DNA from 2 places in the Cupriavidus sp. GW822-FHT06G04 genome. Region 2 is predicted to be linked to the other one. Evidence: predicted binding sites of a transcription regulator. Region 2 holds the regulator's gene; the other holds the start of a gene.

Region 1 (7,565 bases), on a different contig from region 2:
AATCCTGCGGGCGCACCTTGCGCCAGGCCTCGCCAACATCGTCGGGCCAGCGCATGATCACGCCCCGGCGCGGGTTCGACGACGCAACGATGTCGCCTTCGCGATCCATCAGAAAGCGTTGGGAAGCGCCCTGTTCCGGCGTGCCGATCAGCGCGCCAATGCGCTGCAGATCGACATCGACCGACACCACGCCGCGAAAGCGATCGTGCACGTAGATCGGGATGCTCAGCGCGGTGCTCAGCCCCGTGCTTTCGAACGGCGCATAGGCCGGCGACAAACGGATCTCGCGCCCGGCATCTTGTCCGGGCAGCACTTCGCGGTAATAGGCAATGCCGCTGAAGCGGCGGATCAGGTCGCGGGCACGGTCCACTGGAAACGCCGGATAGGTCACGTAGAGGCCGTTGCTCGACACGAAGACGACGGCGCCCTCGGCATCGCGGGCGTTATCGGACCGTAGTTCGCGGCTCAGCCCCAGCACATGGCTGAGTTGCCGCGCGGCGTACAGATCGGCGCGCAGATCCTCGTCGCGCCGCGCGAAACCGTCGAGCCCCTTGAGCGCCTCGGCCGACACGCCAATCACGGGCGAATCGCCAAGCGGCACCGCCATCTGCCATTCGGCTTCATTGCGCGCGCCGAACGCCTGCTCGATCGCCGCATCGGCGGCCCCGGCTTCGCCGTTCTGGTAGATGGTGATCAGTTGCTGAGCGTAGTCGCGCACGAACGACAGCTTGAAGCGCTCGGCGGCGAACAGGGCTTCGAGACCCATCGCCCGCAGCGTCAGTTCGTGCTGGCGCGCAGAGACGACGCGCTCGCGCAGCGTGTACAGATCGCGCAGTCCGACGACGATCAGCAGCAGCATCACGGCGCTGAAGCCCACCACCACCACGCGCTGTGGATGCATCAGCGCAGCGCGTGGCAGCCAGCGCGATCGCGGCAGCATGTTGCGCCATGGCATTGAACGTCTCCCGGCGAGGTCCGCTTCATGAAGCTTGCAACGACGAACCGGATTGAGATCCGCTGCGGCGCGACGCCCGCAGCCTGCAACATCGATGCGGCCCTGGCAGCAGCGTGGCGCGCCGGGTCAGTGTAGTGCAGCCGCGCACGGCATGCCATCATGCACGTTGCCAACCGATATCGAGGAGACGCAACCCATGCCGCAGCATATTGGAATCGTGGCCTGCTCCGCCGAGGGCGCCGCGCTTTGCTACCGCACGATCTGCATGGAGGGCGCGGCGTGGCTCGGCGCGCATGGGCATCCCGAAATCTCGATGCATACGCCGTCGCTGGCCGCGTATGTGGAACGCCTCGACCGCGGCGACCTGGACGGCGTGGCGGCGCTGATGCTTGGCTCGGCGCGCAAGCTGGCGGCGGCCGGCGCCGATTTCCTGATCTGTCCCGACAACACGATTCATGCCGCGATGGACCGCGTGGCGCCGCGGTCGCCGTTGCCATGGCTGCACATCGCCGACGTGGTGGCCGATGCGGCGCTGGCGCGCGGCTTCCGGTGCCTGGGCATCACCGGTACGCGCTGGCTGGTGGACAGCGACGTGTATCCGGCAAAACTCGATGCGCGAGGGCTTCGGCACGTGCGTCCGCCGGTGGCAGATCGCGTGGCCATCGACCGCGTCATCATGGACGAACTGGTCCCGGGGGTTTCGACTCCGCAGGGCGTCGCCATTTTCCAGCGTGTGATCGGCGAGCTGCGCGACGCCGGATGCGATGCGGTAGTGCTCGGCTGCACCGAGATCCCGCTGATCATCGGCGACGGCAATTCGCCGCTGCCGACGCTCGATTCCACGCGGCTGCTGGCGCGCGCGGCGTTGCGTCGGGCGATCGACGGCGCGCCCGCTTGATCGCCTCGGGCGCGCGTTGATACGTCGGGCGTTGGTGGCCCGCCGCGCTCAGGCGCGTTCGGTGCGGAAGTAGATCAGCGCGATGGCAGGCAAGGCAAACCCGATCCAGCTTGCCAGCGGCCAGCCCGCACGCGCGAACGCCCACGCGCCGACCGACGACCCAATCGCGCCGCCCACGAAGAAGATCGCCATATACAGGCCGTTCAGACGGCTGCGGTGTTCGGCCGACAGCGAGAAGATGGCGCGCTGCCCGATTACGAGATTGGTGGACACCGCAAAGTCCAGCACGATTGCCGCCACGGTCAGCGACAACAAAGACAGCAGCGACCCTTCCGCACCGATGCGGCTTGCCAGGAACGATGCCGCGCCCAGCGACAACGCCAGCGCCGTCATCTGCCGGCCATGTCCGCGATCCGCATAACGGCCCGCCATCGGCGCGGCCACGGCGCCGGCCACGCCGACCAGCGCGAAGATCGCGATACCGGTCTGGGACATATGAAATGCGGGCCCGGCGAGATACAGCGGCGCAGTGGTCCAGAACAGGCTGAAGACGCCAAACAGGCTGGCCTGATACAAGGCACGCCGACGCAGCACCGGCTGGGTGCGCAACAGGTGAACCATCGAGGCCAGCATCTGACCATAGTTGACGCCGGGCGCGGGCTGGCGCTGCGGCAGCTTGCGCGCGAGCACGATGGCAAGCAGCACCATGGCCACGGCCGACGCGGCGAAGATGGCATGCCAGCCGAACAGGTCGGACACCAGGCTCGATACCGGACGCGCCAGCATGATCCCCATCAGCAGCCCGGCGGTGACATTGCCGACGGCGCGTCCGCGCATGTGCTCAGGCGCCAGATGCGCCGCGAACGGCACGAGCACCTGCACCGCCACCGAACACAAGCCGATGGCGCAACCGGCCACCAGGAAGACGCCGGCATGCGTGGCCAGCGCGGCGGCCAGCAGCGACAAGGCGCAGCCGCCGATCAGCGTCAGCACCAGCTTGCGGTTTTCCACGATGTCGCCGAGCGGCACCAGCAGCAGCAGGCCGGCGCAATAGCCGATCTGGATCAGCGTCACGATCAGCCCCGCCACTTCCGGCGACAGCTGCAGCGCCCGCGCGATCGGCCCCACCAACGGCTGCGCGTAGTAGAGATTGGCAACGATCATGCCGCAGGCCACGGCCAGCAGGGGCGTGATCCAGGCGGCTGGCGCGGTGGCGCGCTGGGCGGTGGCGGAAGTGGTCATGGGCGGGGCAATTTTGTGGGGCGGCGGTTGGGGCGCATGGCGCGTGCGCGGGGTCCGGGCGGCGTTGGCGGCGAACTGCCGCCGGAGGGAGACGCCCGGCACGACTTGGCGTCCCGACACCCGGACGCCACCGGAAGCCGCCGATTCTACCGGGACATAGATAGGCTTGTATGACGTGGGGACTCTGCGACGGCCGGGCCGGTCGGCAAGACGCGGCCCCGGCATCCGCGGCCAAGGGCGCGTTTCCCGCGGCAGCGCCGCATCTCGCCGGTGCGGCGCGGTTGATCGCGGCAGCGGGCGCAGCGCGGAGGCCGCCGCGCGGTCATCGCCGCTCAGTCGTCATCGAAATGAAACGCTTCCTGCACCGGTGCCGGATCGTCGCCCTGTTCTCCGGCCGGCAGCAGGGCGCTGACGCGCACGCCCAGCAGCCGGATACGGCGTTCCAGCGAAATCCGCTTCAGGCATTCGGTGGCGCCGCGGCGGATCATCGCGCCATCGGCAGTATGGGCGGTCAGCGTCAGGTCGCGCGTCACCGTGTGAAAGTCGTCGAAACGCAGCTTGATGCCCACGGTGCGTCCAACGTAACCCTTGCGCCGCAGATCATCGGCCACGCGCATGCAAAGCTGGGTGAACTGCTCCGACAACAGCGGACGATCGGCGCGCGGATGCAGGTCGCGCTCGAAGGTGGTCTCGCGGCTCATCGACTTCGGTTCCGACGCCACCACGACCTGCCGCTCGTCGCGGCCGTGAGCCACTTCGACCAGCCACGCCGCGTAGTTGCGGCCAAAGTGTGTCTGCAGCAGCGCGAGGTCCGCTTCGGCGAGGTCACCCACGGTCTCGATGCCGATCGCCGAGAGCTTTTCGGCCGCCTTGGGACCGATGCCGTTGACCTTGCGCGCCGGCAGCGGCCAGACGCGGACCGGGATGTCGGCGGGCGTGAGGATCGTCAGGCCGTCTGGCTTGTCCAGTTCGGAGCCGATTTTGGCCAGCAGCTTGTTGGGCGCGACACAGATCGAGCAGGTCAGCCCGGTGGCGTCGTGCACGGCCGCCTTGATGTTGGCCGCCACCTCGCACATCTCGCCCGGAACATTCGTGAGATCGATATAAATCTCATCGATGCCGCGATCTTCTATTTGTGTCGTGAATGTTCGGACTGCCGCCTTGAACAGGCCCGAGTAGCGCCGGTAAGCATCGAAATCGGTCGGCAGCAGAATGGCATCGGGCGCCAGCTTGGCGGCCTTCATCATGCCCATGGCAGAAAACACGCCGAGCGCGCGGGCCTCGTAGGTCGAAGTCGTCACTACGCCGCGCCCCGCATAGTTGCGCAGGCGCGCGTAACGGCGCGAGCCGTCGGACAACACCTCGGGTACCGCATTGCGCCCGCCGCCGATCACCACCGCCTGCCCGCGCAGATCCGGATAGCGCAACAGTTCCACGGACGCATAGAAGGCGTCCATGTCGAGGTGGGCAATACGCCTGGCGGGAACAGACATGAGGGAAAGGGCGCGCGAATACTGTATAAACGTACAGTATAGTGCGACCACGGCTGTTTTCGGAATGGTAGCCGCGATCAGATCCGCCCAACTATATGACAGAAGAATTTAACGCTAGATTTTTGGAAATATTCAATTCTTCACATCAATAACCGCGGCCTGTTTCTGCGTCATCCGGCTGACGACCAACCCTTCGATCGCATAGATCGCCAGTGACACCCAGATCAGCGCGTAGCCGATCTGCTTTTGCGCGGAAAACGGTTCGTGATAAAGCCAGATCCCCAGCAACAACTGAATGGTGGGGCCGGCGTATTGCAGCAATCCCAGCAGAGACAACGGAATCCGGCGTGCACCGGCCGCGAAGAACAGCAGCGGCACGGCCGTGACCGGGCCGGCCAGCAGCAACAGCAACTGCGTACCCGGCGCTGCGGCGCGCGTGGTGTCGTGCCCGGTGAAGAACAGCATGCCCAGCGCGATCGCCGCCAGCGGGAACAGGATCAGCGTTTCCAGCGACAACCCTTCGAGCGCACCGAGCGCGCCGGTCTTGCGCAGCAGCCCGTAGCCGCCGAACGACGCCGCCAGTCCCAGCGCGATCCACGGCAACTGCCCGGCCGACCACGTCAGCCAGAACACGCCCCCCGCCGCGATCGCGATCGATAGCCATTGCCCGGGCCGCAGCCGCTCATGCAGCAACAGCACGCCCAGCAGCACACTGAACAGCGGATTGATGAAGTAGCCCAGGCTGGCGTCGACCACCCGGTCGGCCGACACCGCCCAGATATAGAGGAACCAGTTACAGCACAGCAAACCCGCGCTGGCGGCAAAGTTCAGGATCAGCCGCGGCTTGGCCGCCACCTCGCGCAGCCAGCCGAAATGCCGGCGCCACAGCAGGATCGCACCGAGGAAAACCAGTGACCACACCATCCGGTGCAGCAGGATTTCCAGCGGCGCCACGCCGTGCAGCGATTTGATATAGAGAGGCAGCAGGCCCCAGATGATGTACGCCAGCAGGGCGTAGAAAATGCCAAGTTGCATGGGATGTGCCGGGTAGATGTCCGGTGGTGGGCGGATTCTACCGGGACGGTCGCACGGGCGTGGGGCTGCCGCGTGGAAATGCGATGCGACCATCGGGAACGTCCATTAGCGGACGATGGATGCCGCTGCGGATGCCACAGCGGACACCCCTTTTTAGGAGCGCGGCCCTCGCGACGCGCCTCTCCCACGCGGGGAGAGGACGCCACTGACAATACGCTTGCGGCGCTTACAGCTTGCGCGCGTAGCTGAACTGCGCGAAGGCCTGCTCGGCGACGTTGAACCAGGCGGCTTCGTTGTTACGGAACACGCGCCAGTCGTCGAAGATCTTCTTGAACGACGGATTCTTGGCGGTTTCGTCGGCGTAGGCTTCCTGCGTGGCCTTGAAGCACGCCTCCATGATCTCCTTCGAGAACGGGCGCAGCTTCACGCCGTTTTCCAGCAGACGCGCCAGCGCCTGCGGGTTCACGGTGTCGTACTTGGCCATCATGTTGGTGTGAGCTTCGATGGTCGCCGTTTCCAGCGCGCGCTTGTACAGCTGCGGCAGCTTTTCGTACTCGGGCGCCGAGGCATAGAACGACAGCTGGGCGCTGCCTTCCCACCAGCCCGGGTAGTAGTAGTACGGGGCCACCTTGTAGAAGCCGAGCTTTTCATCATCGTACGGACCGACCCATTCGGCCGCGTCGATCGTGCCTTTTTCCAGCGCGGGGTAGATGTCGCCGCCGGCGATCTGCTGCGGCACCACACCCAGGCGCGCCAGCACCACGCCGGCAAAACCGGCGACGCGGTACTTCAAGCCCTGCAGGTCGGCCACGGTCTTGATTTCCTTGCGGAACCAGCCGCCCATCTGCGCGTTGGTATTGCCGCCCATGAAGTTGACGACGTTGTATTCCTTGAAGAACTCTCGCATCAGCTTCATGCCGTTGCCCTGCATCATCCAGGCGTTCTGCTGGCGAGCGGTCAGACCGAACGGGATCGTCGTGTCGAAGCACAGCGTCGGGTTCTTGCCGAAGTAGTAGTAGCCGGCGGTGTGTCCGATCTGCACCGTCTGGTTCTGCACCGCGTCCAGCACCTGCAGGCCTGGCACGATTTCACCAGCGGCAAACACCTTGATGTTGAATTTGCCGTCGGTCAGTTCCTTGACCCGCTGCGACAGCAGCTCGGCGCCGCCATAGATCGTGTCGAGGGATTTCGGGAAACTCGACGCCAGGCGCCATTCGACGGCGGGATTGCTGCCTACCACCGCAGGCGCTGCCGGAGCGCTGGCCGATGCGGCGGGCGCGGCGGGCTTTTCTTCCTTGCCACAGGCTGCCAGCGCGCCGGTGGCGGCCACTGCCGAGGCTTTCAACAGGAAGGAACGACGTTCCATGGACATCTCCTCTTTTATTGATATGTATGCACGGCTGCCTTACCCCGATGTGTTTCCCGGCAGACAGGTCGGTCGATTATAGCGGCGGCATTTTGGGCACGGAGCCCCACACGGATGGGGGTTTTCGCTAGTCATTCGCACTTCTGCAACGGTTTCGCGCCATGCTTGAAAGTGGTGCCCGCTCCGCGCATGCGCGGTTTCGCAATGTGAGAATTCGCACGCTTTTGACGTGAGTTGATGGATTTTGTAACCCGGCTTGCGGTCAATTACTACGCCTGATACAACCTGACTCCCCGGCTCTGTGATGCCGGTGTCGTACGCCTCCAATGCTGCAATCCGTGCCGTTTTCCGCCCGCCTGTTCGCCCGTCGCCGTCTTGCGTTTGCCGTCCTGGCCGCGTGGGGTGTGGGCGCATGCGCGCAATCGGGCGGGCTGGTGACGCCGCCGCCACGGATCGCGCAGACCGGCGCGCCCGCCGCGACCTCGGCGCTGGCCAGCGGCCAGCCGGGCGCGCCTGATACCGGATTGCCTTCCGCGGCAGGATCATCGGCTGCCTCGCCTGCAGCGAGCGCGACGG
Region 2 (7,565 bases):
TCTGTGCATGGCGCGCGAAATGTATCGCATACCGGTGTCTGACCACGGTTCTGGCCGGAAACCCGCGCCGGCAAAGGGATTCCCCTAATTCGCCAGCGCTGCCTCATGTTCTTACACTGTGCCTGCCCTCGAATACAGGGCTTTCTTCAACTGATTATTGAGCCCGCCGTGTGCGGGCTTTTTTTTGCGTCTCGAAGATGCAACATCCACCGTGGGTTTGCACGGATGGCGACCGAGAAATGGCTGGACTACATTGAAAAGGCCTTCAGGGCATTGAGATCGCTAATTTAAGAGTCCGCTACGGCGGGCTCTTTTTTTTGTCGAGCAAGCGCTTCGATTGGTAAGTGACGAAAGAGTTCCGCCAAAAAAAGCAGGCGATACTCGTGAGAGTCGTCGCCTGTCGGGAATGTCGAGGGGGGTCAATGTCCCTCGCGAAAGAGTATCTAACAGCACCAAAAGAGGCAGAACCCTGCATTGGTAGGGCACGGGGCGGCATTTTTGGTGCAGCCCCCGTCGATACCGGCCATTGCCGCCTCACCTTACGGGCATCGGTGGGCGATTGAGGCTCTGCGTCGCGACCATACTAGGATGCCGGTCAATGTCGCGTCAGCCGACATAGGGGGGTGAATCGCACAGGCAAACTGTGCGGTTCCAGTGGGGGAGTAAATGCGGCAGGGCTTGCCAGTTGCGAAGCGCGGAACGCTCGGAAGCGAGTGGATCAGCGCGAAGGGTCGGCAGCGAGTCCTGGAGGTATCAAATGGAAACGGACGAGCCATTCGGTGAGGTGTTTGAAGACTACCGGGTGATCTGGGTAGCGGAGCAACTTCAGGACGGGAAATGGACCGCGCGTTATTGCTGGCATCCGGGAACCTCCATGGAATCTGGCAAGGCGTTGCAGCGCGACGTGCTGAACGGCAAATCGAAGCGTTTGCTCGGGCTGTTCCCGACCGAGGCCGACACGATCGCGGCGATCAAGGAAGCCATACTGCTGGAGGCGAAGTGGGTGGGAAGCCGGTGACGGGTCTCACATCTTTTTAAATTTTTTTGTGCGGGATACTAGCCATCCGCTCCAGATCCTTGTATAGTCTTGTTCTTCGCTGATCGACGTATCTGTCAGCGAAAAATCTCTACGGTGGCTGTAGCTCAGTTGGTAGAGTCCAGGATTGTGATTCCTGTCGTCGTGGGTTCGAGTCCCATCAGCCACCCCAAAAATTTCCTTGCAAAACAGCCGCTTACACAAGCGGCTGTTTTGCTTTCTGGATATCCATACGGCGGTGGGCCCCGGTCGCTTCCACTTTAGCCTGCTCACTCATCCCGCTTGTTGCAACTCTCGTAGCTTGGTTGGGACCTCGTCTCATCGATGATGTCCCAGCGCTTGGCGCCGGGCTGTTTGGCGCGCTTGCCGGTTCACATTGCCTTTTCCATTTGTCTCCCGGTAGTGCTGCAGCAGGCGGCCGCTCTGCCTGCGCCTAGCCACCGGTGAAGGGTTTGTCGTTCGCCCCGGCTGGGGCTCATCCGAGTTAAAAATATATATATCGGAATATCTTGTATTTTATAATTCGTGCTTTTAATAAGGAAAAAATAAATATCTGTAAATCATAAAAACATTATTTTAGATTTTATTCAGTTTCTGTTGTTTGCGCGACGCATCGGCTGTTCTCGCTTGTGGGATAGCGGCGTAAGGTTTTGACGCACGAGGATGTCGGCCTCGCGTCGCAAGCGACGGCCTGTTCGGAGAACGCGATCACGGCTGGTAAGGAGCAAGCAACAGTGATGGATGTGACGGATGAACTGAAATCATGGGGCGACGGGCTGCCAAGGTCCGTGACTGGACAGCAGCCCTATCACCTGAAGGTGCTCGGAGCGAATAGTGCCGCCGGCCTCTCCGTGGTGTCATTCGAAGCCACGGAGCGCCTGGGTGAGCCCTACAGCGTCAAGATCCGATTGACCCATCCGATGGATCTGGACCGGATGGAGTACGTGCGCCGCGATGCCACGTTCTCGATCGACCCCGGCGACGGCTCCGAGCCTCGGCAATTCTCCGGCTGCATCTTCCGCTTTTCAAAAACCCGTCAGACCCGCGACTTCTGCGCCTATGAAATGGAGTTGCGCCCGAAGGTCGCCTTGCTGACGGCGGCCGTATGTCTTGCTCTCTCACTGCAGGGATGCAACCGCCACCGACCCCTTACCTCCCAGGAACAAGCCATTGTGAAAGACTTGACTGCACACCTGACGCCACGCTGCGTGGGTCGCTATCTGATCGACATGCCGGCCGACGTCCATATCTTCCAGTCCATCAAGGTCGAGGGGGTACACATCAGCACCGAGCCCATGACGATCGATGCACACCGTCGGGCGATTCAAAATCGTAGCGATGAGCTGACGACTGCAAAGAGCTATTTCGGCTATCGGTTTCTGTATGCCGACCAGGAAGTCAAAGGGATTCCGGATTCTCGGTACTTCGTATCTTTGGGAAGTATTTACGAAGATCCGGACAGCATACGCATCATCGAAGCCTACAGATGGAACAGTGGGCATCAAATCAAAATGCAGGTCGCAGCGTCTTCGGCAAAGGATTCGCTGTACTTCAAGGATCAACCCTCTATCAGAGACGATCCTGACATGACCAATGTCTCCGAGCGTCTTAGCCAAGTCATCTCACTGCTATCGAGGGCCAGAGGGCGCTCCGATGATGAGATTCCAGGCGAGCCGGGAGTGTGTTTCCAAGGTGGATTCTTGCAGGGCAAGGCGCGTGATCGAGAGAATACCAGCACTATGTTTGTGTTGAACGGCCATGACGATGTCAGCTTCAACATCGATACGGATTCGGATATCCAAACTGAGGATTCACTATTGCAGCGAGGCGCACAGATCAGGACGGCGCTGAGTCGAAGCAGCGGGCGTACGCTACGGAATGGTTCCGTAGCCCTGAAGGACTTGCCAGCCGAAGAATGGTTGATGGCGGGGAAAACGGTGCTACGCATCCAGGGGTTCCATTTTTCCCTTGAAGCCAATAGCGTGATCGGCAGTCCGCTATCCCCGTTGATATCTCTGGATTTGGATGTGGGCGCGCCCAACAAACTGTTAAATCTGCATGAGCTGGATCGCGTTTCCCTAACCGAAGGCGAGTCCATCGCCCTCTGGGACAAGGTGACGCGCACTCTCCGGCCACGGCCCAACGCGTTCTGAGGGAGCCATCTCCAGTGTGCTCCCGCCGGGTATCGACTATCCATGACCCGGCGCGCTAATAGTCTCTATCCCACCTTCACCCCGCGCCGATTCGATCGGCGCGGGCCTTCACGTCTTCGACCTCGGGGCCTCAGACAGCAAGTGGTTTCGCCGGCAGATCGTCGAGTTCAAGCATGCGGCAGATTGCCGCCATATTGCCGACCATCGTGCGGCGCTGGGCGCCCTGGTAGACGCGGACGCCCTTGATCTGGCGGAACGGCACCGGTTTGACTGGGCGACGGGAAGCGACGGTGTTCGATTGCAGCATGGCAGCACCTCGTAATTTGCGACAGCAAGAGTCCGCGCCCGTCGTCCTGAGAGGACGGGGCGGCATGGGCAAAGCAAAGCGGGTGACCAGGGCAGAAGGTTGTACTGCCTGGTCCAGACTGGGAGCCTGGGTGTCTCGCTAAGGCTAGAATCCTGACGACCGGATCAGGCCAACAGCGATGCCTTCCAGTGAAAATTCGTCTCGTCCGGACTCCAGCACGATGTTTGCGAAGTCCGGGTTCTCGGCGATCAGTTCGATCGATTCGCCGCGTTTCTTCAGGCGTTTGACGGTGACATCCTCGCCGATGCGCGCCACCACGATCTTTCCGTTCGGTGCTTCGTTGGCTTTCTTTACGGCCAGCAGGTCGCCGTCTAGGATGCCTGCATCGCGCATGCTCAGGCCGCGCACGCGTAACAGATAATCGGGGCGCTCGTCGAACACCGAGGCATCCACCTGGTATTGGCGATCGATATGTTCGGCCGCCAGGATGGGGCTGCCTGCCGCGACGCGGCCAACCAGCGGCAGCGTCAATTGCAGCACGCCTGCCATCGGCAAGGAAAATTGGTCCGGCCGCTCGGAATCGCTGCGCGAAACCTTTAGCCGGATGCCCCGCGATGCACCGGGCGTTAACTCGATAACACCCTTGCGCGCAAGCGCTCGCAGGTGCTCCTCAGCCGAATTGGGAGAGGAGAAGCCGAATTCGGCGGCGATTTCAGCGCGCGTCGGCGGGAAGCCTGTACGCTGAATTGCATCGCGGATCAGATCGAAAATCTGCTGCTGCCGGGGTGTCAGGGTCGCCATGGTTCGCCGGTCTCGTGCCGAAGCACTGTATGTTTAAACAGTATGCTGTGATTTTATACAGTATCGAGTGAAGTGCAAGCACAATTTGCAGCGGGCTTGCAAAGCCGTGGGTGGCCGTTGCTGCGCGCGGGTTTGCCGCGGTTGGGGCGCGCGGGCGTGACGGATACAATCGCCGAGCTCCAACTTACTGATCAGACATGTCAGCTTCCTTGCCTCGAATCGTCATCCTCGCCACGGGCGGCACGATTGCCGGCTCGTCCGGAAACCCCGCCAGCAGCGCGCGCTACCAGGCGGCGACCGTGCCGGTATCGCAGCTCGTAGACGCTGTGCCCGCGCTCGCTGCCGTCGCGCGGATCGAGACCGAGCAAGTGGCGCAGATCGATAGCAAGGACCTGCGGTTCGACTTGTGGGAGCGCCTGGCTGCACGGTTGGCGTACTGGTCCACCAGCGAGGATGTCGACGGAATAGTGATCACGCACGGGACCGATACACTTGAAGAAACGGCGATGTTCCTGCACCTGACGCAGACGTGTCCGATTCCCATTGTCATGACGGCGGCCATGCGGCCGTCCACGTCGCTGTCGGCGGATGGGCCCTTGAACTTGCTCGATGCGGTGCGCGTGGCTGGCAGTACCGGGGCGCGAGGGAAGGGCGTGTTGGTGGTATTGAACCAGCAGATTCATGCGGCGCGCGATGTCGCCAAGATGCACACATCGGCGGTCGATGCGTTCGCCTCGCCGGCGGGCGGTCCGCTGGGATTCGTCCAGGACGCCTATATTCGATTCCATCGCGCACCAGCCGAGGGCCGGGTGCCGGTGCAGCGTCTGCCCGTACCGACTGACTGGCCGGAGGTGGAAATTGTGTCGAGCTATGCGCAACCCGGGCGCATTGCGATCGATGCACTGGTTGCCGCGGGTGTGCAGGGGCTTGTCGTCGCGGCGGCCGGCAATGGGTCGATCCACGAAACGCTGGCGGCGGCGCTGGCCGATGCGGCTGGCCAGGGCGTGGCGGTGGTGCGCAGCTCCCGCACCTGTGCCGGACACGTTGCTATTCCCGAGACGGTCCGCCCGGAAGTGGGCATGTTTGTATCAGCCACAGACCTGAATCCCTATAAGGCGCGCGTGTTGCTCCTGCTGCTGTTGGCGGCTGATCTGCATTTGGCGCGCGACCCGCAGCGGCTGCAGGCGCTGTTTGCCGCACACTGAAGCCAATCCGGTACGTATCCTTGCGGGTCATCCGGTTTTCGGGCTATACTCGCCGGCTATCCAACCTTGCCGCACCGGACTTGACGCCCGGGTGGCTCATCCATAAGGAGCGTCAATGCGTCATTACGAAATCGTATTTATCGTCCATCCGGACCAGAGCGAACAAGTTCCGGCGATGATCGAGCGCTACAAGCAGCTGGTCACGTCGCAAAACGGTCAGGTTCATCGCGTGGAAGACTGGGGCCGCCGTCAGATGGCCTACATGATCCAGAAGCTGGCCAAGGCTCACTACGTTTGCCTGAACATCGAATGCGGCAAGGACACGCTGGCTGAACTCGAACACGCGTTCAAGTTCAACGACGCCGTGCTGCGTCACCTGATCGTCCAGACCAAGAAGGCCGAAACCGCTCCTTCGCCGATGATGAAGGAAGTTCAGCGCGAAGAAGCCCGCAAGGCAGCGCAAACGACCACGGAAGGTCAGGCCGCCTAAGTGCGGACTGCTGTGTCGCGGTGAACCAGCTACGGCTGACCGCCACGCTCGCGGAGCGGGACACGCTGCGCTATACCCCTGCCGGAGTGCCCGTCGTCAACTGCTTTCTGCAGTACGCGGGCGAGGCAGTCGAGGCGGAAACGCCCCGGCAGGTGGAATTTGCGATCGTGGCCATGGGCATAGGCGCCATGGCTCAGCGGCTCGAGCGGTTCCCGCTTGGCGCGCTGCTCGACTGCGAGGGATTTCTGGCTCGCAAGCACCGCAACAGCAAGACACTGATCTTTCACATCACTCGATGTAAAGCATTCGAAAAGGATTGAATCATGGCATTCGTCAAACGTGACAACAAGAACAAGAAGCGCTTCCAGCAACAGAACCCGCTGTTCAAGCGTAAGCGTTTCTGCCGCTTCACGGTGGCTGGCGTCGAACAGATCGACTACAAGGATCTGGACACGCTGAAGGACTTCATCGGCGACAACGGCAAGATCACGCCGGCCCGTCTGACCGGTACCAAGGCGCACTATCAGCGTCAGCTGGATACGGCCATCAAGCGCGCCCGCTTCCTGGCGCTGATGCCGTACACCGACCTGCACAAGAACTGATAGCCCAGGACCGCAAGGAGAAATATACGATGCAAGTCATTCTGCTGGAAAAAGTCATCAACCTGGGCAACCTGGGCGATATCGTTCGCGTGAAGGACGGTTACGCACGTAACTTCCTGATCCCGACCAAGCGCGCTCGCCGTGCTACGCAAACCGCCATCGCCGAATTCGAAGTGAAGCGCGCTGAGCTGGAAAAGGCCGCCGCCGAGAAGCTGGCCGCTGCGCAAACCGAAGGCGAAAAGCTGAACGGCCTGACCGTCCAGATCACCCAGAAGTCGGGTGTGGACGGCCGTCTGTTCGGTTCGGTGACCAACGCCGACATCGCCGAAGCCCTGGATGGCCAAGGCTTCAAGGTCGAGAAGTCGCAAGTGCGCCTGCCGAACGGTCCGCTGAAGATGGTTGGCGATTACACCGTTGGCGTTTCGCTGCACACCGACGTGCTGGTCGACGTGACCGTGTCCGTTCTGGGCGAGCACGTCTAAGTTGTATTTTGCTTGCGATGTGCCGGCAAAGCGCTGGCACGTCCCATGCGCCGAAAGGCAGGAGCCATGCTCCTGCCTTTTTTGTTTGCGCGGCCTCTGGCGCCGCTATAATTGCCCCCCATGAACGCGCCCGCCGCAGACCCCCAACTAGATAGTCTCAAAGTCCCTCCTCACTCGATCGAGGCCGAGCAGTCGGTGCTCGGCGGGCTGTTGCTGGACAACGCCGCATGGGACAGGATTGCCGATTTCCTTTCCGAAGCGGATTTCTACCGTTTTGACCATCGCCTGATTTTCCAGAGCATTGCGCGCCTGATTTCGGCGACCAAGCCTGCGGACGTGATCACCGTCTATGAAATGCTTCAGGTAGCGGGCAAAGCCGAGGAGGTCGGCGGGCTTGCCTACCTGAATTCGCTGGCGCAAAACACGCCAAGCGCGGCGAATATCCGCCGTTACGCGGAGATCGTGCGCGAGCGGTCCGTGTTGCGAAAA

Evidence for each region. The regulator LexA, encoded in region 2, represses DNA repair genes until DNA is damaged. The targets are predictions, from matches to a motif close to ACTGTATNNNNATACAGT.
Region 1: a site for LexA is predicted at 4,609-4,626, ahead of dinB (DNA polymerase IV). Genes of this name have one in related genera too.

Annotation. Positions count from the first base shown of each region.
Region 1 is NZ_JBXALD010000001.1:838,756-846,320, forward strand. Features, by position in the region: gene AC1RKI_RS03845 (diguanylate cyclase) at 1-955, opposite strand, end outside; gene AC1RKI_RS03850 (aspartate/glutamate racemase family protein) at 1,152-1,853, shown strand; gene AC1RKI_RS03855 (MFS transporter) at 1,902-3,095, opposite strand; gene dinB (DNA polymerase IV) at 3,428-4,588, opposite strand; gene rarD (EamA family transporter RarD) at 4,721-5,623, opposite strand; gene AC1RKI_RS03870 (TRAP transporter substrate-binding protein) at 5,850-6,989, opposite strand; gene AC1RKI_RS03875 (carbohydrate porin) at 7,316-7,565, shown strand, end outside.
Region 2 is NZ_JBXALD010000011.1:259,011-266,575, reverse strand. Features, by position in the region: gene AC1RKI_RS23695 (hypothetical protein) at 758-1,018, shown strand; tRNA gene AC1RKI_RS23690 (tRNA-His) at 1,133-1,208, shown strand; gene AC1RKI_RS23685 (T6SS immunity protein Tli4 family protein) at 1,687-3,189, shown strand; gene AC1RKI_RS23680 (hypothetical protein) at 3,320-3,496, opposite strand; gene lexA (transcriptional repressor LexA) at 3,641-4,297, opposite strand; gene AC1RKI_RS23670 (asparaginase) at 4,495-5,502, shown strand; gene rpsF (30S ribosomal protein S6) at 5,618-5,992, shown strand; gene priB (primosomal replication protein N) at 6,013-6,312, shown strand; gene rpsR (30S ribosomal protein S18) at 6,316-6,594, shown strand; gene rplI (50S ribosomal protein L9) at 6,624-7,076, shown strand; gene AC1RKI_RS23645 (replicative DNA helicase) at 7,197-7,565, shown strand, end outside.